DNA from 2 places in the Paenibacillus vortex V453 genome. Region 2 is predicted to be linked to the other one. Evidence: a T-box and tRNA genes for the amino acid it is inferred to sense, from the RefSeq annotation. Region 2 holds a T-box; the other holds one or more tRNA genes.
The links. The T-box of region 2 lies ahead of PVOR_RS08745 (valine--tRNA ligase). A T-box ahead of a tRNA ligase gene usually reads a tRNA of that ligase, here a tRNA-Val.
Positions count from the first base shown of each region.

Region 1 (11,174 bases), on a different contig from region 2:
CGTGTTCCTCCCATCCATTTTGGGCTTATACGCTATTCCTTGTGGAGAGGTTGATTTCTACATTTAGATACTAATCCACATGTTCAAGTTTTCTAATGCCTTCTAATAGATTTATTCGTTTGTAGAGTCTATAAAAGGTTGGAGTAACTCCAACAATAATCAAGATAATAAACAATATATACATACCATACATTGAAAAAACCTCCAAGTTAATTGAAAAAGTTTCTAATTTCCAGAAAATAATATAACTTTTAAACTCAAATTTAACATATAGCTTGTTTTTACTAAATTACGCCTTTATTTGACATCAGAATAATAAGAATTTTGTAAAGATAAAATGCATTCATCCTATATATATTAATTTTACCAAATTTAATATTTTTTTGAGGGAATACATGGGTCAGAGAGGTGGATTAAGTATGAATATCAAAAAAACATTAGCAACCTTGTTTATGCTACGAGTCTTACAGTAACTTCCTCGTCGAGCTGAATCATCTCTTAATGCTGGTGAAGTGATGCAAAAATGTCGAATCATGCATTTTGGAGGGGGAAAATGGGATATTTAACATCGGTAATGACGAGCGATCCGTGCTATCAGGATTATGGTATTTTGGAGTAATTGCTATCACGGAGATATTAGGAATTGTCCTTGTTAACAAAATACTTACCAGACAGAATAAGCCTTAATGATCCTTTCAACTGCAATGGTAACATTATATTTCGTAATACCTGTGGATATACGCTTATTATTGCGAAGTAAAGAAAAACCAATAAAGGAACACCTGACAAAATGCGCCTCTATATAGACATCACGATAATATCTATTTCGTAAAAATGTGATACTTTACCCCTATATATATTAAATTTTCCAAATGTTATGATGTTGTTGATCGAAATACATAGATTTTAAGAGGAGGAGTAACATGAAATTGAAAAAAATGTTGACGGTACTCTTGATTTCAACCAGTGTTTTTTCGTTTTCGCAAGCAGCCTTTGCTGACAATGCGACAACAAGTGAAGTGGCCCCATTTGTGATAGGGGTTGGTGACTCTAGAGAACTAGCTATCGATCTTTTACAACAACAAAACAACTTTAATCTTTTCTTACAAAGCGGTGAAGATGAGGATTGGTTCAAATGGACCAATAATACAGGACAAGATCGATTCGTTTTCGGTGCTGTTTGGCCTCGTGGGTACGCTGATAATATCTTGGAATTGGGGGCGATTGTTAAATATAACGAAACAAGAGAAACGAATCTGATAACTGGAGGCCTTACCAACAAAGGTAATACTGGTTATCCATCATTTTTTCAGAACCTGTATGTTCCTGAAGGAGCTACGTTATTCTTGCGAGTGAAAGCTCATGAATTTGTAAATACTGAATCGTACGAATTTAGCTTTACTTATTACAGTGCTATTCCTTGATGAAAATGAATATTGATTCGTATCGAAGAGCAAGCACCCACTTAGGGTGCTTTTTCTTTTCCATAAAGTTCTAAGGAGGAGGTGATTCGCGTGATAAGAAATCAATATATTTACATCGGTCCAGCTTATTTACATCTTCTTTCGCAAATGAAATCAACCCTACTTTACATTTCTTTGTTTTCTGAGTGCTGGAAGGACCCGGATTCAGAATTCCGCTCCTTCAGCGAGTATTTCGATTAAAAGTCTTATTGATTACGTTTTTTTATTTCCTCAATAAACTCGTGACACTTATTGCGCATAAATTCTGTATAAGTAAGAAGTTCAGTTTCATAAGCCATGAAATTATCGTGATTTCGATTTTCCTTTGAATACTTCTCACTAATCGCAGACAACCCGTCAATAATATTAGTTATTATTGAAACAAGTTTCTTGTTTGTCTCGATTGCCTCAGGCAGATGCTTCTGTAATTGATGATTCATTTGATCTACATTTCTAAAAAGTTCTCCCTATTGAAAATTCTCTGTTGTAAAATAGCCCCAGGCTGAATTTAGTTTTTGGCTCAGAATCGTTGCCAGACCGTAAGCTTGCGATCTTTAGCCGGTTTTTCCGCCTGTCGTTGCTTACGTATTTGGTAAACAGCGATGCCGTACACTCCAAATACGCCTAATACGCCGCCTATAAATCCACCCATATCAAAATCCATATATAATCCTCCAACGTGGTTAAATATCCTTAAGAGCCATAATTCAACGATAGGATAGAAAAATCTTCACAGAGAATTATCCTTCATAAAAATTCCTTTCCGTCGCTCTTGTCATGCTGAATTTGCCTTTAGCTTTTATTGAAACTTTTGAACTGGAACGGTCCAATAATTGCCCCTCGGGACTGACCCCGTAATATGAGACAAATTAAAATACCTTCAAGTGAAAGAAACCATGTTGTTAAGATGTGGAAGACAACTTGGAGGTGTTTTTACGTTGGCAACACGAGTTAGCTACCCCGTAGAAGTGAAAATGAGGCAATTAAAATGAGGTTACCAGGTATCCCGACGAAGGAGGTCATGGACAAGCTAGAGATCAGGAATGTCACTCAACTTAAAGTTTGGATGTCGTGGTATCTTAATGGGGAACTTCATCGGCTTGAGCAGCCTGTCGGTAAGCAAAGGCAGATAATCGGTATCTGAAACAACAGCTGGAGTTACTAAAAAAGTACAAGGAGTTGGAGAGGAGGTGTCACCAGAGGCCGTAGTAGCCTGGATGGAATCTGTTCGAGGAGAGCTGTCAGTAAACTAGCATGGGAACTATTAGGGATTGCTCGTTCGTCATACTATCGCTGAAAAGGACCCCTTATTACAAAACGAGAAGATCTACTTACCGAGGAGATTCGTTAATTTTGCACCCGGCATAAATTCCTCGAAAGATTACTGCGCTGCTTCGAAAGGGCAATCCATCAATCACAAACGAGTACAGCGAATTATGCAACGTTGAGGGATTATAGTGTCGAGTCAGGACTAAGAAACGCAAGCCAACAGGACAGCCGACACATATAGCGGAACATCAGTTAAAACGTCAATTTGAGGCCAATGCGCCGATGCAAAAACTCGTAACGGGTATCACTTACTTGCCGTTTGGAGGAAAAACGTTGTATCTGTCGAGCATTTTGGACTTGTTTAACGGGGAGATCGTGGCGTACAGTATAGCAGACAAACAAGACACAGCATTTGTTTTAGATACGCTGAATCAGCTGCCTCTCACAAAAGATTCCATGCTCCACAGCGATCAAGGCAGCGTCTATACGTCACAAGCATATCAAGAGGCGGTGAAAGGAAAAGGCATTACCATGAGCATGTCCCGTAAGGGTGCTGATAATGCCTCTATCGAATCGTTTCATTCCACGCTAAAGTCTGAAACGTTCTATCTCGAAGGATTAACCTGCACAACGACGGCCATCGTTGAACAAACCGTTCGAGACTACATTTACTACTATAACTCAATTCGTATTCAGACGAAATTAAATAACCCGTCGCCGGTGGATTACCGACGACTGGCTGCTTAACTTGAAAGGTGTTTTGATCCCTGTTTCATAAACGGGGGGCAGTCCCCAGTCCCTTATTATCCTGAGCAGCTTTCTTTTTCGCTTCTTTAACCAAGATCTCTGCAATTGTATTGTGTAGGTCAGCTACTGCTGTTTAATTTTCACGGTTTAACAGCTATGATCTCGATCAGCCCATAGAACCCTCCATAACATCATACAGTTCTTCATTCTCAGGAAAGTTCCAACTCGGAGACTTAGCTCTCATAAAACTTTCTACATCCAGCCATTAGTTCCACATCCTCTCCTTTAAAACAAACCATTTCACCTAGCCTGCAAAATATATCGGTACTGTGATTCATTTTTTACATGTACTGTTGATTTAATAGCATGCGACGACTTCTGAATAAAGGAAGTCCGGGTCCCTCTGGGTTCTCAAATGGACTGCGGGTGTGGACGACCACGATCTAGCTCCAGATTTTGATTTTAAAAGTTACTTTCCCTTTCGCTTCGATATAATCGAAGAAGAATGATAGGATGATTAAATACCTAGAGAGAAGACTAACCGATCTGCAGCAGTATGTTAACCGGGAGATTGAAATGATATTAGATGATATCAAGCGAATGGAATGGAGAGAAGAGGTTCATAAGTCACAAGTGAGTAATTTCAAATTAACACAGGTAAGCGATGATCCTTGGAGGGATCCCCCGAGATTTTAACGCCTGCTGATATTCAAAAGGTTCTTGATATTGGAATTAATCAGACCTACAATTTGATCAAAGAAAATCGATTTCATCATGTACGTGTAGGTCGCAAAATGTTGGTACCGAAGAAATCATTTATCGATTGGTTAGAGGGCGTGACCCATCGATAGGGGGGAGTATTGTTATTCGCGGCACCAAAAAACTTTAATTGAATAAAGGGCACCAATTCGATACTTTTGCCTAGTAAGAGGAGGATGACAAGAAAAGAACCCTTGCTGCGCAAGGGTTTTCGGTTATGATCTGTAGTGGGCTCGAACCACTGACCCCTACCCTGTCAAGATAGTGCTCTCCCAGCTGAGCTAACAGATCATGAAATATTTAAAAAGGTAATTCATATATTACCAGCAGACATTATGGCTGTCAATGGTTTTCTCGTTATAAAAAATCATGTTCCGGTTCACACTACATAGAGCATGATTTTTCCATTAGAGGAGCGTGAATGGCATGAGAGGTGGGAAATCCCATCGTTTCAAACAAGCAGGGCTGCTTCTTTCATTAATCGTAATATCTACTCTCGGGAGCGGGTGCAGTATCCCGGAGAGAACGTCGGTGCAGCTTGAGCCGCTGCATGCTCCGGCAGCACCTGTGCTGCTTGATGTTTACAGCCGTTCTGTCGAGCAGGATGTATACTCCAAACCGGGAAGTGGGTCACTGGAGCCGGTATCCCCGATGGATTCGGAGGATACGTTACACGATCTGAATCCGTAACAAGCTGTAAGGACGATCCGAGCTGGATCGAATTCCGCAAACGGTCCGTACTCTTGCTCGATCAACGAGCAGAGCAAACCGCCGGCTGGCAGGCTGGCGGTTTGTCGTATAACGGCCGATGCTATTCCTCATCCCATTTGCGGGAATACCCTTTTTTAATCGCCCAAAAGACGGGGTAGATGATCAGGACGGCTATGATAATCGCCCAAAATATCGTAGCTCCCATGCCCATAGAGGCAACGCTCCTTTCAAGAAGACAGTAGCTTCTACTATACAGGAAAACGAATATTTTGTATAATATCTCGACCTGCAGAAATCACAAGAAATTGATTCTACATAAAAGAGGTGTTGAAATGGCAGCAGAAATCATAAATGTATCAACCGAAGAGCAATTGCAGCAGGCGCTGGATATTCGCAAGGACGTGTTCGTGCTGGAGCAGAAGGTGCCCATTGACTTGGAGATCGATGACTACGACAACCTGGAATCGGATGCGCATCATGTGCTGATCAAGTCCGAAGGGCAGTTTGCGGCAACGGGCCGCATCACGTATTACAATAAAGATTCCGCCAAAATGCAGCGCATAGCGGTTCGCAAGCCTTTTCGTTCCAAAGGGATTGGCCGGGTGCTGATGATGGCGCTGGAAACGCAGGCGCGTGAATTGAAGCTGCAGTATTCCATCCTGGATGCTCAAGTGCAGGCAGAGCCATTTTACCGCAAGCTGGGTTATGAGACGATATCGGACGAGCCGTTTGATGATGCCGGCATTCCCCATGTCCGTATGAAAAAGGAACTGTAGACGGTTTCGGTTTAATTATACGAAAATGCCGAACATCTAAATTGGTTATATAGAAAAAAAGACCCCGAGTTGAACTCGAGGTCTTTTTTTTGTTGATTAATACGTCGGCATATTGTCCAGGTTGTTGCTGGGATCACCATCCGCATTGGAACGAAGGTGTTCGTCGCCGTCACGTCCACGGAAGACGTTCAGGTTCTTGATCTCTTTATTTTTGACCATGTGTTGAGCTGTTTTGTAGTCAACGACAGTTCCGTTATCCAGCTTAAGTTCGATGATGTCGCCGTCGCCATTTTTGCGTACGCCTACGACTTCTTGTTGTCCATTGTCCATATCATATCGCCTCCCGAGTTTAGTATTCCCGGGAAGCCTTACAATCTATGCATGATATATTGATCTACAATTCGTATACCCGCTGCTGCTCTACAAATTCCATGGTGCCGGTCTTGCCAATGAACGCTTCAACGTCATCGCTGTAATGCATGAGATAGGTACGCTCCTGAATCTCTTCAGGAAGACTTAGCAGTTCGTCAAGGGTAGTATGAACCTCGCCCGGACCCTGCAGCTGGCATTCATGCAGAATAAATTCACAATCCCGCTCGTTCACCAGCTTGTGGAGCAATGCAGGATCAAACACCATATCCGCGCTGTAAAAAATCCGGTCATTCAAATAGAGGGAATAGCTATCCTTCCCTGGAATATGCTGCGTATGAATCAGCTCTACTGAGATTCCCGAAGAGATATCGGCTTTCACCCCAGGTTTCAGGGGACGAACGTCAAATACATCCTCCAGGGAGGAGATATGTCCTTGCTGGTATAATCCGCCCTTGAGAGAATGCTCCCATATCGGTTCGACCAGCGCTTCAGCGATGTAGAGCGGGATTTTGCGATTGTATTTCATTTTCATAATAAAAGCGAGCTCCTCCATACCGCCAACATGGTCAGCATGGATATGCGTGATGAGCAGAGCATCCAAATCATCGAACGTCAGATCTAATTGATGGAGTGCCATAGGAGCCGTAATACCGCAATCAATGAGCAGCGTGAAATCCCCGTCGTGGAACAGTGCATTGTTGTTGTAGTAGTTCTTGGCAAACGCACTGCCGGTGCCAAGCATTTGCAATTTCAGTGTCAATGGATGAAACCTCCTGATGAAATGATGTTAGTCCAGTAAGCTAATGTATATTTTAACGAATTATATGTAGATTTACACCGAGTTTATGATAGAAACACCCCGATGTTGCAGTGAAAATCAAGATAGGCACAGGCCGAAAGGCATGAGGAAAAAATTTTACCACAAAGTGCAAAATTGTCCGCAACTTGTTTTTTGACATGTAGTATACACATATAACAACATGATGAGCCAATGGAGGGAAATGATAAAATGAAGTGGAAAAAAGTGATGGCATGTATGCTCGTGCTTTCTTTAATGGGTAGCAGCACCCTTTTATTTGCAGATTCCGTCAATGAACGGGTTCGTGTATGGATGAACGGACGTGAATTAAAAGATGGCGGGTATTTAATTGATGGCAAAACCTATGTGCCGGTGAGGGAATTTGACGGTGCGGTGGATTGGAATTCTTCCAATGGACAAGTTCAAGTCATCAAGCCGAATGTGCATATTTTTCTGTTTAAAGGAGATACTGTATTCGGCAACGTGAACAAAGGCAAGTTGAAGTTCAATGTATTCAGTCAGGTAGACAGCTTGAACAATGACATCCATGCAGTGAAAGTCGCCATCGAGGATCCTTCGGGTAATATAAAAGATATCCAGTCCCAGGAAGTGAAGGACCGCAAGGATAACTTCTGGTTCAGAACCTATGATTTTACGTACGATTTTAAAACAACCGGCAAGTATTCCGTTGGCTTCTATGTAAAGGTCAAATCGGATACCGGATTTGTGAAAGTTGCGGAGAAAGTGATCACTGCACTTAACTAATGAGAGCGTCCCTTGGGGAAATTGACCTGAAGAAGCTATCCGTGATACGATACGAAAGTATGATAATTTAACCGAAGTGAGGTTTTTTCAATGAGTGAACACAAACATGAACACGGAGATGCTTGCGGTCATGACCACGACCATGAGCATGAAGAGTTTGTGCTGACATTGACGGATGAAGAAGGAAAAGAAGTAGAGATGGTTCTTGTTGAGACATTTGATGTCGGCGAGAAGCTTTACGCGCTTTTGCTTGAACGCGAAAATCCGGAAGCGGACGGCGTCATTCTACGTATGGAAGAAGAGAACGAGGAAATGGTTCTTTACAATATTGAGGACGAAGAGGAATGGAATGAAGTAGAGGCGGTTTATAACGAACTGGTCGCTGCTGCAAACCAGGAATAGTACGCCTTAACTGAAAATCCCGGTGCGAACCTCTCGCATCGGGATTTTTTGTGTGTACAGGTATTTAGAAGATCGGATTGGTTTCCACGATGACCTTCACATTTTGGATGCTGCGGTCCTCAGGACCTTTAACCGGAAGTCCTACATCGACATGATCAATGATGTAATCAATGTTTTCCTGGGAAATAACTTCACCCGGAAGCAGAATCGGAATTCCTGGCGGATAGACATAAATAAATTCAGCAATAATGCGTCCTGCTGATTCCTTGAAAGGAACAACCTCGGTATCCCCGTAGAAAGCATCGCGAGGGATAAGCGACAATTGCGGAATTTCCGGCGTTTTTACAATCAGTTCGTTAATTTCATTCACATGCATGTATACGTCCGAAAGCTCACGGAGCGCCGTCAGCAAAATGTCGATCGTTTCCTGGTTGTCTCCTGGTGTAATGAGGCACAGAATATTGTACATATCACTGAGCTCTACTTCAATATTGTAGTGATCTCGAAGCCAGTTCTCGGTTTCATACCCCGTAATGCCGAGATGGCGGACATGGATCGTCAGCTTGGTTGGATCAAAGGAGTACGTTGCTTCACCGCCTAAAATTTCTTCACCAAAGCTGTACAAGCCATCGATCTTATTGACCTCATCACGTGCATATTGTGCCAGCTCAATCGTTTTTGCAGCCATCTCACGGCCATGAAGAGCCAGGCTCCGGCGCGAAGTATCCAGCGATGCCAGCAAAATATAGGAAGTTGACGTTGTTGTCAGCATACTGATGATGGTCTGTACGCGGTAAGGGTTAATGTAACCGTTCTTGGTATTCACGTTCAGCACGGAGCTTTGGGTCATCGAACCGCCGAGCTTGTGAACGCTGGTCGCTGCCATGTCCGCGCCTGCTTCCATAGCCGACATCGGAAGCTCCTCATGAAAGTGAATCAATACCCCATGCGCCTCATCCACCAGAACAGGCACGTTATAGCTGTGCGCCAAATCGACGATTTCTTTCAGATCTGCGCTTACGCCAAAATAGGTCGGGTTGATGACCAATACAGCTTTTACGTCAGGGTGACGTTTTAACGCTTTCCGAACCGAGCTGATGGTGATCCCGTGGTCAATCCCTACATTATGATCCTGGGCAGGCGATACGAATACGGGCTTGGCGCCGGTAAAAATGATGGCGGAAAGCACGGACTTATGAACATTCCGCGGTACGATGATTTTGTCCCCAGGCGAGCAGACCGACATGATCATGGTCATGATCGCTCCGCTTGTCCCTTGTACACTAAAATAGGTATGATCAGCACCAAATGCGTCAGCAGCCAGCTTCTGGGCTTCCTCGATTACGCCTGTAGGCTGATGCAAGTCGTCAAGCGGCGCAATATTGATCAAATCTATAGAAAAGGCATTATCCCCTATAAATTCCCTAAATTCGGCATCGGTGCCGAGGCCCTTCTTATGTCCCGGAATGTGAAATTGCACGGGGTTTTTGGCCGCGTGTTCCTTAAGTGCGGTGAAGAGCGGTGTACGACTGTGGTCCATGGACGTTGTCACAACCTTTCCTTGTCTGTATTTTCATATGATTTGTTGAATACGGTTATTATATAAACAAAATTGAGTATAGCAAAATAGGGGGGGAATGCAAGGAGAATGTACGGCTTTTCTTGCTTTGTACACGAACCCTTCAAACTTTAGACATATTAAGGAGGAAACTTGAGATCTTCATCTTTCCTTCATTAAAATATCACCCATAAAAAAAGAGCCGCTCAGGCAGCCCTTTCCCCTTTTGATTGCATTCTCGCTTAAAATGCCAATTTATAAAGCGGCAGCAGCGTCTCAAACGTCTCCTGCACCTTCTTAACCAGCTCGTCCCCGTCCAGCTTGACGGCTTCCTCGCGCGGAATCTGCAGACCGCATAAGACCTCGGATTTTTTCACCTGCTTCAGCTTATGAATCAGTGAGGCGAACTCCTGCTCATTCATATCCTGATGAGGCGTGCCAGCCGGGTTCATATGATCCGTGGACCAATAGAAGTTTTTAGGGAGTGCCTTCGCTGTTTTCTTCAGTTTGGCTTCCAAATTGCTTGCAAACAGGGTTTTGTTCGGGCTCTCGTATATGACCGCGAAGATAATAAACAGATGTGTGCCGAACATGCCCACCTGAAAATGGGGCAGAGCTTTGTAACCCCGCTTGCTGGCAGCCCAAGCGACCCAGGTGTCGATGGGAGGGTTGACGGTGCGTCTTGCATGCTTGGCCACGTGCACAAACATCTCTTCACCGGCCAAAGCGGATACATAAGGCGCTATCTCGGCACCCAGCGTCTCCAGCTTGGGTCTTACCCGTTCAATGAGAACCTCCATACGGGCTTCAAGCCCGGGAACGGAGAATACTTCGAAATCTTTATCTGTGAATCCGGTAACCGTCATGGATGTGATGGCCTCCCTGTTGTTGATTTAGATAGAACCTAAACTCGGCTTTTGAATAACTTATTATACCATAAGGCCAATGGACGTCACGCATCGCCCACGAAAGCTTCACCGGATTTTCATGTGGGTTAAAAATAGTCAATAAACCAAGTTACCGTTACATAAGATGGAGTATAAGATATAGATAAGACAACGTCAAAAGCAGCCATTGGGGAATCTTCACCGTCGTCTAGTGATCGGTAGTAAACCGGAGGAGGGAGTGCCGTGAATAAGAGCGAGGAAGTGGAGTATTGCAACCTGGAGCTCCGGTTTGATCGCCGGCATATCCAGGACCTAATCAAGGAATTGATCCAAGAAGGATATTCGCTTTATTGGAGCGAGAATGATACGCAGTTTGTCATTTCAATCCGGACAGGGCGCAAGCTGGTAAAGCTGCGGTTTCAACGCACGGGCAGCGGATTTAAGCTGGTAGGTGATTATATGATTCGCGATCCCAAGCTGGCTGAATGGATGGAAAAATTAATCGAGAATACCCGTGGCCACGCTGTCGTCAAACGTTTCAAGGACCGGCAAATATTGATTGAGAATATTTTGTTCGGTGAGGTCATAAGGCTCGTGGAAATATCCGGCTACCGCCAGCGGGTTTTATTCCAGAAGGGGACGCCGATGACGGAGCAGGAAATGCTG
Region 1 covers NZ_ADHJ01000018.1:45,508-56,681, forward strand. The annotation lists gene PVOR_RS10610 (hypothetical protein) at 924-1,424, shown strand; gene PVOR_RS30615 (hypothetical protein) at 1,984-2,127, opposite strand; partial or broken gene PVOR_RS10625 (IS3 family transposase) at 2,402-3,479, shown strand; gene PVOR_RS31005 (hypothetical protein) at 3,993-4,175, shown strand; gene PVOR_RS31650 (helix-turn-helix domain-containing protein) at 4,229-4,330, shown strand; tRNA gene PVOR_RS10635 (tRNA-Val) at 4,457-4,529, opposite strand; gene PVOR_RS10640 (hypothetical protein) at 4,665-4,928, shown strand; gene PVOR_RS10645 (GNAT family N-acetyltransferase) at 5,282-5,725, shown strand; gene PVOR_RS10650 (DUF3892 domain-containing protein) at 5,822-6,055, opposite strand; gene PVOR_RS10655 (MBL fold metallo-hydrolase) at 6,120-6,857, opposite strand; gene PVOR_RS10660 (hypothetical protein) at 7,107-7,661, shown strand; gene PVOR_RS10665 (DUF1292 domain-containing protein) at 7,752-8,063, shown strand; gene PVOR_RS10670 (aminotransferase class I/II-fold pyridoxal phosphate-dependent enzyme) at 8,128-9,603, opposite strand; gene PVOR_RS10675 (DUF1054 domain-containing protein) at 9,864-10,487, opposite strand; gene PVOR_RS10680 (hypothetical protein) at 10,752-11,174, shown strand, end outside.
Region 1: it has a tRNA-Val gene. The T-box ahead of PVOR_RS08745 (valine--tRNA ligase) is inferred to sense a tRNA for this amino acid. The anticodon was not compared.

Region 2 (11,174 bases):
TTCTTCCGTCACTTGAAGGAGAATGGGCGGGATATTCGTTCCTTGGCCGCTGCCCGCATCGTTGCGGTTGGTCCGGCTACAGCTGATGCCCTCGGCAATTACGGCATTACAGCCGAGGTGCTCAAGGAGCGTTTTCAGGCGGAAGGCCTTATTGATGCTTACGGCTCTGAGCTCCAGCCAGGTCAGCATGTGCTGCTGCCTCGCGGGGATTTAGGACGCAGGTGGCTGCCGGAGAAGCTGGCGGATATGGGACTGCACGTGACCGAAGCCGTGACCTATGAGAACGTGCTGTGCGGGGAAGACGATGAGGAACTGCTGAAGCTGCTTCAGGAGGGCGGCATCCATGCGGTTACGTTCACCAGTTCTTCTACGGTCACAAATCTGTTCCAGTTGTTGAAGCGAATGGGCGTAGCGCATCCTGCCGACTTGCTGAAACAATCGGCAATTGCTTGCATTGGTCCATTGACTGCTCAGACGGCTGAGGAAGCGGGACTGTCCGTATCGCTTCTTGCCGAAGAAGCGACTGTGGATAGTCTGGTAAGTGCCCTATGTGCCTGGAACGAGGACGATCCACGGCGTGCTTCGCAATAATATTCTTTTTATATACATGAACAAAAGTACATCACTTGGAGGTATTACGCCATGAGTTTTCCAATCGTACGCCATCGCCGGCTGCGTCAAAATGCCGGCATTCGCAGCATGGTTCGCGAGACCGTGCTTCATGCAGAGGATCTGGTTCAGCCGATCTTCGTAACCTACGGAAGCGGCATTAAAAACGAAATTTCGTCGATGCCGGGAGTCTATCATTTTTCTCTGGACACCTTGAAAGAGGAAGTGGATGAAATCGCAGGGTTAGGCATACCTGCCGTGCTTCTGTTCGGTATACCTGAAACCAAGGACAGCGTAGGCACATCCGGTTTTGCGGAAGACGGTATTGTTCAAGAGGCTACTCGTCTCATAAAGGCGTGGTACCCGGATCTTTTGGTCATAGCGGACACCTGCTTATGCGAATTTACCGACCACGGCCACTGCGGCATGGTGCATACCTTCGAGCGTGACGGGCACACCTGCGGCGATGTGTTGAATGATGAATCGCTGGAGCTGCTCGTACGAACGGCGGTATCCCAGGCCAAAGCTGGCGCCGACATCATTGCGCCATCCAATATGATGGACGGTTTTGTGCAGGCGATCCGTGCGGGGCTTGATGATGCCGGATTTTATAATGTGCCGATCATGTCCTATTCGGTTAAATACGCCTCGGCCTTTTACGGGCCGTTCCGTGAAGCGGCCGATTCTGCTCCGCAGTTCGGTGACCGGAAGACCTATCAGATGGATCCGGCCAATGTGAGGGAAGCCCTTCGCGAGGCAGAAACGGACGTGCTGGAAGGTGCGGATATGCTGATGGTGAAGCCTGCGATGGCTTATCTGGACGTGGTCAGATTGCTCAGAGACCAGTTCGACCTGCCGATTGTAGCCTACAACGTTAGCGGCGAGTATTCCATGATCAAGGCGGCTGCCCAGCAGGGATGGATCAGTGAGCAGGCGATTGTGATGGAGCTGCTTACAGGAATGAAGCGCGCCGGTGCGGATATTATCATTACGTATTTTTCGAAGGATGCGGCACGCTGGATGCGCAGCCTGTAACCATTAACGATTAAAGAGTAAGGAGTGCATAATATGAGCCAAGATTTTCGGAAAGAAGATTTGTCGCGTTCTGCTTTTGAGGAAGCCAAGCAATACATTCCCGGTGGCGTGAACAGTCCGGTACGTGCGTTTAAGTCTGTGGGTTTAACACCGATTTATATCGAGCGTGGAGAGGGCAGCCGGGTATATGACATTGACGGTAACAGCTTTATCGATTACGTGGGTTCCTGGGGGCCGCTTATTATGGGTCATGCCCATCCTGAGGTCGTTGATGCCCTGCAGGAGACGGCGGCAAAGGGTACAAGCTTCGGTGCCCCGACACTGTTGGAAACCGAGATGGCTAAGCTTGTCTGTGAGCGAGTTCCGTCGATCGAGGTTGTACGGATGGTGAACTCCGGTACGGAAGCGACGATGAGCGCTATCCGTCTGGCGCGTGGTTACACTGGACGCAGCAAAATCATCAAATTCGAGGGCTCCTATCACGGTCACGCCGATAGCCTCCTCATCAAAGCCGGATCTGGAATTGCAACCCTCGGCCTGCCTGATAGTCCAGGCGTACCGGAAAGCGTGGCTGTTAGCACGATTGCGGTTCCGTATAACGACCTTGAATCGGTCCAGCTTGCTTTTGAACGGTTTGGCGAAGAGATCGCAGCTGTAATCGTTGAGCCGGTAGCAGGCAATATGGGCGTAGTTCCTCCTCTTCCAGGATTTCTGGAAGGCTTGCGCAAGGTGACCTCCGATTACGGCAGTGTGCTTATTTTTGATGAGGTGATGACGGGATTCCGGGTCGATTTGAATTGTGCTCAGGGACGGTATGGTGTCACACCGGATTTGACATGCCTGGGCAAAGTGATCGGCGGCGGCTTGCCCGTCGGTGCTTACGGGGGCAAGCGTGAACTGATGGACCAGATTGCTCCGGCAGGACCAATCTATCAGGCGGGAACGCTGAGCGGAAATCCGCTGGCCATGGCTGCCGGTTACACTACCTTGAAGCTGTTGACGCCGGCAGTCTATGAGCAGCTGGAGGAACGGGGCGCCCGGCTTCAGGCCGGACTCGAGTCCAATGCAAAGGAGTTCGGTATCCCGTTGTCCGTTAATCGGATAGGCTCCATGGTATGTCCTTTCTTTACGAATACGCCAGTGGTGAATTTCGATACGGCCAAGACGAGTGATTTGGATATGTTCCGCCGATATTTTGCGGCCATGGTTCAAGAGGGAGTCAGCGTTCCTCCTTCCCAGTTCGAGGGCATGTTCATTTCGGCAGCCCATACGGTGGAGGATATCGATGCCACCATTGAAGCGAACCGCAGCGCCTTCAAGAGCCTATGAGTTACAAGGGGAACTGGAGTAAAAGGGGCGAATGGCTGGAGCTGACACCTGGCAAGGTGCTGTTGAGCCAGCCGGATCGGGAACAGGCCGCTGCCAAGTGGCTTCTCGAGACGTTCGGAATGCCCGAGAAGCTGTATCGCAAGCTGCGCCATGAGCAAGGGATACAATGGAGAGGGGACCAGCTTCGGCTGGTCCTTTTTCCTTATCGCGATTACGGCATCAAACCGAGATGGCAGGAACTGCACGTATTGCATGAGGATGAGTTCTGTCTCGTCGTGAACAAACCGGCTGGTATGGCCGTCCACCCCGATCAGGAGAGCGAGGAAACAACGCTGAATCATGTTGTAGCCGCTTATTACGAAGCAGAGGGGATTCATACGGCGGTCCGGCATATTCATCGTCTGGATAAGGATACAACCGGTCCTGTGCTGTATGCCAAGAATGAATACGCGCAGCTGAAGCTTGATGAAGCGATGCGAGAGAAGAAAATTGTGCGGATTTATGCTGCTATCGTACAGGGCAGGGTAGGACAGGAGCTTAAAGTGATCGACCTGCCGATCGGCAAGGACCGTTATCACTCAAGCCGCCGTAGAGTGTCATTAACCGGCCAGGCTGCCATAACGCATATTCTCTCCTCTGAAGTATACCCGAGGGCCAGCTTGTTGAATATCAGTCTTGAAACCGGTCGTACGCATCAAATCCGGGTTCACCTTAGTCATATGGGACATCCGCTCCTGGGAGATTCCTTGTATGGGGGACCGGCACTGTTTTCGCGCCAGGCGCTGCATGGTGAACGCTTGCTGTTTCATCATCCTCTAACAGGTGAGAGGGTCGAGGTACAGGCCCCATGGCCTCAGGACATGATGGAATTAAGAGAGTTAATCATAGAGGGATCCTGACGGTAGAGGATTTTGCAAAATCCTGAATAAATCTGTAACTTTCACGCAACAATTCGCAAAAAAGTCATGCTCTCCTGTTTTCGGCATATAGATAAATTGAGTGGCGAAACTTAGGCTCATGCCGTGATAACAGATCACGGATAGTATATGCCAAAAAGGAGGACATTCCCGTGTTTGACCAGTCCTACGGATTGCGGTTTGATATTTACGAGCGTATTAATTTAACGGAAGATTTGCCGGGAATCGAAGAATTGGAAGAGGCGGAGTTGATCCCGCACATTCAGGTGATCAGCCAGCAGGATCAGGCCACACTTCGGGGGCATCTGCTTCTCGCAGGCCTGTATAAAGGTGACACTGAAGCAGGAGAAACCGAGCCGCTCGAGCACTGGATTCCGGTCGAGATCACGGTTCCGCTGAACCGGGTATCTTCTTTGGATGACATCGCAGTTGAGATTGAGAATTTTGATGTAGATTTGCTATCCAAGCGCAGCTTGAATATTACAGGGGTTCTTTCTCTCAAAGGAATTCAGGCGGCGGCACCGGGTTCCCGGGATCAGGTATGGGCCAATGAGGAATTCACAGTGGTACATGCTCCTGAAACGCCTAATTTCTATTCGAACGGCGAGCAGCAGTTTGCTGCCAATCCGTATGAGCAGCTGCAAGGCGGAGGAGCTGGTGAAGATACAAATTCGGCTTCACCCTCCCTATTTTAACGAAACTCAGCCTAGGGCCAACGTGTCGGGGACGGATGCGCGCACACAGCAGTATTTAGCATCCTGGGCGGAGTATGAGAATCAAATTCAGGATGCGGAAGAGCCAGCTGGCGCTGAAGGCTTCTCCAGTGATCAGGAAGCCCGGGACACCGTCGAATATGCCTTACATAATGAGACGGAAACGATCCCTCAGGCAGCTGAGCCTGAGCCGTCTATTCCAAGTGTATGGCAATTCGAGCGGGTAACGCCTCAGCCGGAGACGGTTCAGGAAGAACCGGCAGCAGATTTCCCAGGCATTGTTGAACGCAAAGGCGAAGAGGTGGAAGCCGTACCGGTGCTGGAATCATCGGAAACGGAAGAAGCTCAGCCTGTTTTTGCCGAGGGGGCAGAGGCTTCAGAGGATATAGCCGAGGAAATCTCCGCTAAACCCGAGGAGGTCACGACGAAGCCGGAGCTGAAAGTTGCCTTCAGTACAAAGAACAGCACCACAAGTACTTCGGGCGTAGGTTTCTCTTCATTGCTTCAATCGAGCAGAACGGTGCAGGATCAGGACCAAGCCGCTCGGGACGAGGAAGAAGAAGCCGAAGAGCTGGTGGAGTCCGCTGCGTCCGAGGATGTGGAGTGGAAAAGTCTCTTCCTTGGCAACCGACATGAGGAAACTCCATTCCGCAAGGTACGGATGTGCATTGTTCAGCGTGAGGAGACACTTGATCTGATTGCGGAGCGCTATCAACTGACGCCGCGGGAACTTTTGTTATACAACCGCATGTCTGAACAGAATGTCGAAGAAGGCCAGGTCTTATACATTCCCCAGTAATCGAGGGGGTTCATCGTGCAAGAAGAAAGCGGGTCAAGGTGGGAAATCCTTGGTCTGCTTTTTTGTTTTACAGAAACAGGATGGAAGCAAATGAGGGAGCTAACACGGAAGTATTTTCAGTAAGTCATAATATTTGGATTGGACAGGTATGATGTTTAAATTCTTCGGAAACACTCGAAATATTGACTATATGCAACAACCACGGTATATTTGAATAGTATATGTACAGGTATTCCAAAAGCTAGAACAACGTTGAACGGGAAGAGTAGGAAGGTATGGCCTTCAGAGAGCGGAATTGCTACCCAGCGCTGTGAGATTCCGCAGGAACCAGCTTGCCGAAGTCGCCCCGGAGTTGCGGACTTGAGTTAGAGTAGGGATCGTTTACTACCCTGGTTAGGGTTCGCCGGCCGCAGCCGTTATCTGCGTAAAGTGTCGTGCTTGACGCTCCTTCATGTTCTTCACGGGAGGACAACGGTTGATAAACAATCGTAAGCACGAAACAAAGGTGGTACCGCGAGAGAACAGTCTTTCGTCCTTTGAGGACGAGGGGCTTTTTTTGTTTCATGCCAAAAATGCTATCATGGGCCGCTTCTCAAGGCTAAAACATTTCTGGTTGGCAAAACTGATTAACAGTGACGGAGGTACGAAAATATGGATCAAAAACAAAACCAATTCCAGTTAGAAATGCCAACGACGTATGATCCGAAGGCAGCCGAGCAAAAATGGTATCCGTACTGGAAGGAAGGCGGCTTCTTTGAAGCTGGCAAACGTCCGGACGCGGAGCCTTACACGATTGTGATTCCTCCTCCTAACGTTACGGGAATGCTTCATATCGGCCATGCTCTTGACTTCACGCTGCAGGATATTCTCATTCGCGTGAAGCGGATGCAGGGATATGATGCGCTCTGGCTGCCTGGTTCTGACCATGCGGGCATTGCAACTCAAACGAAGGTGGAGCAGAAGCTTCGCGAGGAAGGTGTTACCCGTTACGATCTGGGACGTGAGAAGTTCCTGGAGAAGGTATGGGAATGGAAGGATCTGTACGCGAATACGATCCGGGATCAATGGTCCAAGATCGGCCTGTCGCTGGATTATTCCAGAGAGCGTTTCACGCTGGACGAAGGTTTGTCGGAAGCGGTTCGCGAGGTGTTTGTTAAGCTCTATGACAAAGGCCTTATCTACCGCGGCAAACGTATCATTAACTGGGATCCGGCCGCGCGTACGGCATTGTCCGATATTGAGGTGGAGTACAAAGAGGTCAATGGACATTTGTACCATTTGCAATATCCGCTAAAAGACGGCAGCGGCTTCATTACCGTAGCTACGACTCGTCCAGAGACGATGCTCGGTGATACAGCGGTAGCTGTTCATCCGGAAGACGAGCGGTATAAAGACATGATTGGCAAAACGCTGGTACTGCCGATTGTCGGCCGGGAAATCCCGGTTATTGCCGATGAGTATGTGGAGAAGGATTTTGGCAGCGGAGCCGTTAAAATTACGCCTTCGCATGATCCGAACGATTTTGAGATGGGACAGCGACATAACCTGCCGCAAATTACGGTGATGGATGAGTCCGGTACGATGAACGAGTTTGCCGGCAAGTACCAAGGTCTTGACCGCAGCGAATGCCGCAAGCAAATCGTGAATGACATGAAGGAATCAGGTGTATTGCTTCGAGTTGAAGATCACGTGCATCAGGTTGGTCACAGTGAAAGAACCGGCGCGGTGGTTGAGCCTTACCTGTCCACGCAATGGTTTGTTAACATGCAGCCGCTGGCACAGGCAGCCGTAGAGGCGCAGAAATCCGGCAAGGGCGTTAACTTTGTGCCTGACCGGTTTGAGCGAACCTACCTGCACTGGATGGAGAATGTACGCGACTGGTGTATCTCTCGTCAATTATGGTGGGGCCACCGGATTCCGGCATGGTATTCCGAGTCCACCGGTGAAGTGGTTGTTGCCATGAATGAAGAGGAAGCGCGTGCGAAGCTTGGCAAGGATGATCTGAGACAGGATGAGGATGTGCTGGATACCTGGTTCAGCTCGGCGCTCTGGCCGTTCTCGACCATGGGCTGGCCGGATCTGGACAGCGAGGATTTTAAACGTTATTATCCGACCAACGTTCTCGTAACAGGTTACGACATTATTCCGTTCTGGGTATCACGGATGATCTTCCAGGGGCTCGAATTTACGGATCAAATGCCGTTCAAGGATACCCTGATTCATGGCCTGGTTCGGGATAGCGAAGGCCGCAAGATGTCCAAGTCGCTTGGCAACGGCATCGACCCGCTTGAAGTTATCGAGCAGTACGGCGCAGACGCCATGCGTTATATGATCTCAACGGGCAGCACGCCGGGTCAGGATCTTCGTTTCCGCTGGGAACGCGTGGAGCAGGCTCGTAACTTTGCGAACAAAATATGGAATGCATCGCGTTTTGCGCTCATGAATTTGGAAGGCTTCACCGCCGCAGATATCGACATTTCCGGTGAGCTGGGAACGGCGGATCGGTGGATTTTGCACCGCCTGAACGAAACTTCCCGCGACATTACGCGTCTAATTGATGCCTACGAATTTGGCGAAACCGGTCGACTGCTCTACAATTTCATCTGGGATGATCTCTGCGACTGGTATATTGAGTTTGCGAAGCTGTCCCTGTACGGGGAAGATCAAGCGGCCAAGAAAAAGACGCAATCGGTGCTTGCTTATGTTCTGGACCGCACGATGCGTCTAATCCATCCGTTCATGCCGTTCATCTCCGAGGAGATCTGGCAGCATCTGCCGCATGAGGGAGAGACGGTTATGCTGGCTTCATGGCCGACCTATGATCCGGCATTCGAGAACACGGAAGCCGTTACCGAAATGAACCTGCTCATGGATGTTATCCGCGCTGTACGTAACATCCGGGCGGAAGTGAACGTACCGATGAGCAAAAAAGTTGAATTGCAACTAAAACCGGTGAGCGGGCAGATCGCCAGCATCATCGATCGCAATGCGGATTATATCCGCCGCTTCTGCAACACGTCGGAGTATCAATCCTCACTTGAGCTGACGGCGCCAGATAAAGCCATGACCGCCGTGGTTACAGGGGTTGACATGTATTTGCCACTCTCCGGTTTGATTGATATCGCTCAAGAAATCACACGTCTGGAGAAAGAAATTCAGCACTTGAACAGTGAAGTCGAGCGTGTGGAGAAGAAGCTGAACAATCCTGGCTTCGTGTCGAAAGCACCCGAGAAGGTGATTGAAGAAGAACGCGCGAAGCTTGCGGATTACTCAGACAAACGCAGTAAAGTTATTGCACGCATCGAAGAATTGAGAGGCTGAAGCAAGATGAATCTGGACCAGAAGGTGAGAGCGATGGGTGATCAATCGGCAGCTGCAGTGGCAGCTCCGTTCCAAACCTATGAGGAAGCGGTGGCTTGGATTAATGGGCTGATTCCGTTTGGAATCCGCCCTGGCATGGATAGAATTCTGCGATTGATGGAGCTGCTTGGCCATCCGGAGCGTCGTTTAAAATTTATTCACGTGGCTGGAACGAACGGTAAAGGCTCGACGTGCGCTTTTTTAACAAAAGTGCTGCTTCAAGGGGGATTCACGGTAGGTACCTATACCTCTCCTTATATTACGAAGTTTACCAATCGGTTTCAGTTTAACGGCGAGGACATACCGGAACAGACGCTGCTTGAGCTCGCTAATCGACTGCAGCCGCTTGTGGCTGAAGTAACAGAGACGGGGCTGGGGTCGCCTACGATGTTTGAGGTGTCCACGGCACTAGCGATACTGTATTATGGCGAGGTTGTTTATCCGGACGTCGTGGTATGGGAGACGGGGCTTGGCGGTCGGCTTGATGTGACCAATATTGTTCACCCTATCATCTCGGTGATCACGAACATCGGAATGGATCATACCGACGTATTGGGCGATACCATTCAGGAGATCACCAGGGAGAAGGCGGGCATTATCAAGCCTGGAGTCCCTGTGGTGAGTACGGTAACTCAGCCGGAAGCCGTCGAAATTTTGAAGGAAACGGCGGAGAAAAACCGCACAAGCCTGTATCTCGTCAATGATCAATTCTCTTATGCACGATTGCATGGGGATGAGGAAAGTCAGGTCTTCCATTTCCACGGACCGTTTCGGGATATGGATCTTGCCATCTCGATGCTGGGTGAGCACCAATGTGCCAATGCCGCGCTTGCCATGATGACACTGGAAGTGCTTCGTCAGTATATGGCCTTTATCGTGGATGAGGAAGAATTGCGTACCGGGTTTAAAGAGACTTTCTGGGCGGGAAGACTGGAACAGGTGTTGTCTTCTCCAAGAATTGTTCTCGATGGCGCGCATAACCCCGAAGGGGCTGAATCCTTGGCTAAAAGCCTGCCGCAGATCTATAAGTACCGGAAACTGAACTTAATGATGGGAATACTGGCAAATAAGCATCATGAATCGTATTTGCAGCATATACTGCCAATAGTGGATACGCTTATCCTGACTGAACCGGATTTCCGGAAGAAACTGGACGCCAAGGCGCTTGGTGACATCGTAGAGCAGGTAAGGGAGAAATATGCCAAACACACACTGCAAATCATCATAGAACCAAATTGGAAAAACGCACTTGAAGAGTTGAAGTCACGGACGGAAGCGGAGGATCTTGGGGTGGTGTCGGGCACGTTGTACCTGATTGCCGACGTGCGTTCCAACCTCCTGGGCCTTTCCGATTCTGAAAAAGGTTGGTGATATCTGTTGAATACATCAGAACATGTTCATTTTATCGGAATTGGCGGCTACGGGATGAGCGCCATTGCACGAGTCATGCTGGAGATGGGTTACAAAGTCACGGGTTCTGACGTGGCATCGCAAGAATTGACAGAAAAGCTGGCGGCCAAGGGCGCCAAAATATACATTGGACATACCGCAGAGCAAGTCCAGGGTGCAGACCTTGTGGTTTACTCAACGGCTTTGTCCAAAGACAATGTGGAGCGGGTGGAAGCCGAGAAGCTGAACATTCCTGTTCTGCACCGTGCGCAGATGCTGGCACGTCTTTTGAACGAACGAAAAGGGGTTGCGGTAGCAGGCGCACACGGCAAGACAACTACCTCGTCCATGATTGCGCTTGTGATGGAGGAATGCGGTGTTGATCCGACGTTTATCATCGGCGGGGAAATTATGAACGTTGGCACGAATGCCAAAGCCGGTGAGGGCGAGCATGTGGTGGCCGAAGCGGATGAGAGCGACGGTTCATTCCTTCAATATCATCCGTGGCTGGGCGTTGTACTGAATATAGAGGCTGATCATCTGGAGAACTATGAGGGGGATTTCAATCGCCTTAAGGCTGCTTATGTGCAGTTCCTCAGCCAGATCAAGCCAGACGGCACGGCCGTGGTCTGCGCGGATGACCATAACATTCAGGCCATCTTGCCTGATCTCAAGTGTAACGTAACGACATACGGCATTCATTCGGATGCGGAGTATACGGCAACCAACCTGGTGCTGGGAGACCGGCAAGTTAGCTTCATGATGCTTCATAACGGAATGGAGCTTGGAACTGTGGAGCTGTCCGTACCAGGTAAACATAATGTCTACAATGCAATGGCGACGGTGATTTGCTGCTTGAAGGGCGGAATCTCGTTTGAAGCGATTGTAGAGGCTATCGTCAAATTCAATGGAGCCAAACGCCGCTTCCAGGTGCTTGGCGAGGCAGATGGCATTCTGGTAATTGACGATTACGCGCATCACCCGACGGAGATAGAGGCAACGATCAGTGCTGCAAAAGCTACG
Region 2 covers NZ_ADHJ01000014.1:403,320-414,493, forward strand. The annotation lists gene cobA (uroporphyrinogen-III C-methyltransferase) at 1-591, shown strand, start outside; gene hemB (porphobilinogen synthase) at 643-1,644, shown strand; gene hemL (glutamate-1-semialdehyde 2,1-aminomutase) at 1,678-2,973, shown strand; gene PVOR_RS08725 (RluA family pseudouridine synthase) at 2,970-3,872, shown strand; partial or broken gene PVOR_RS29145 (LysM peptidoglycan-binding domain-containing protein) at 4,043-5,402, shown strand; T-box leader at 5,646-5,942, shown strand; gene PVOR_RS08745 (valine--tRNA ligase) at 6,054-8,723, shown strand; gene PVOR_RS08750 (bifunctional folylpolyglutamate synthase/dihydrofolate synthase) at 8,757-10,133, shown strand; gene murC (UDP-N-acetylmuramate--L-alanine ligase) at 10,140-11,174, shown strand, end outside.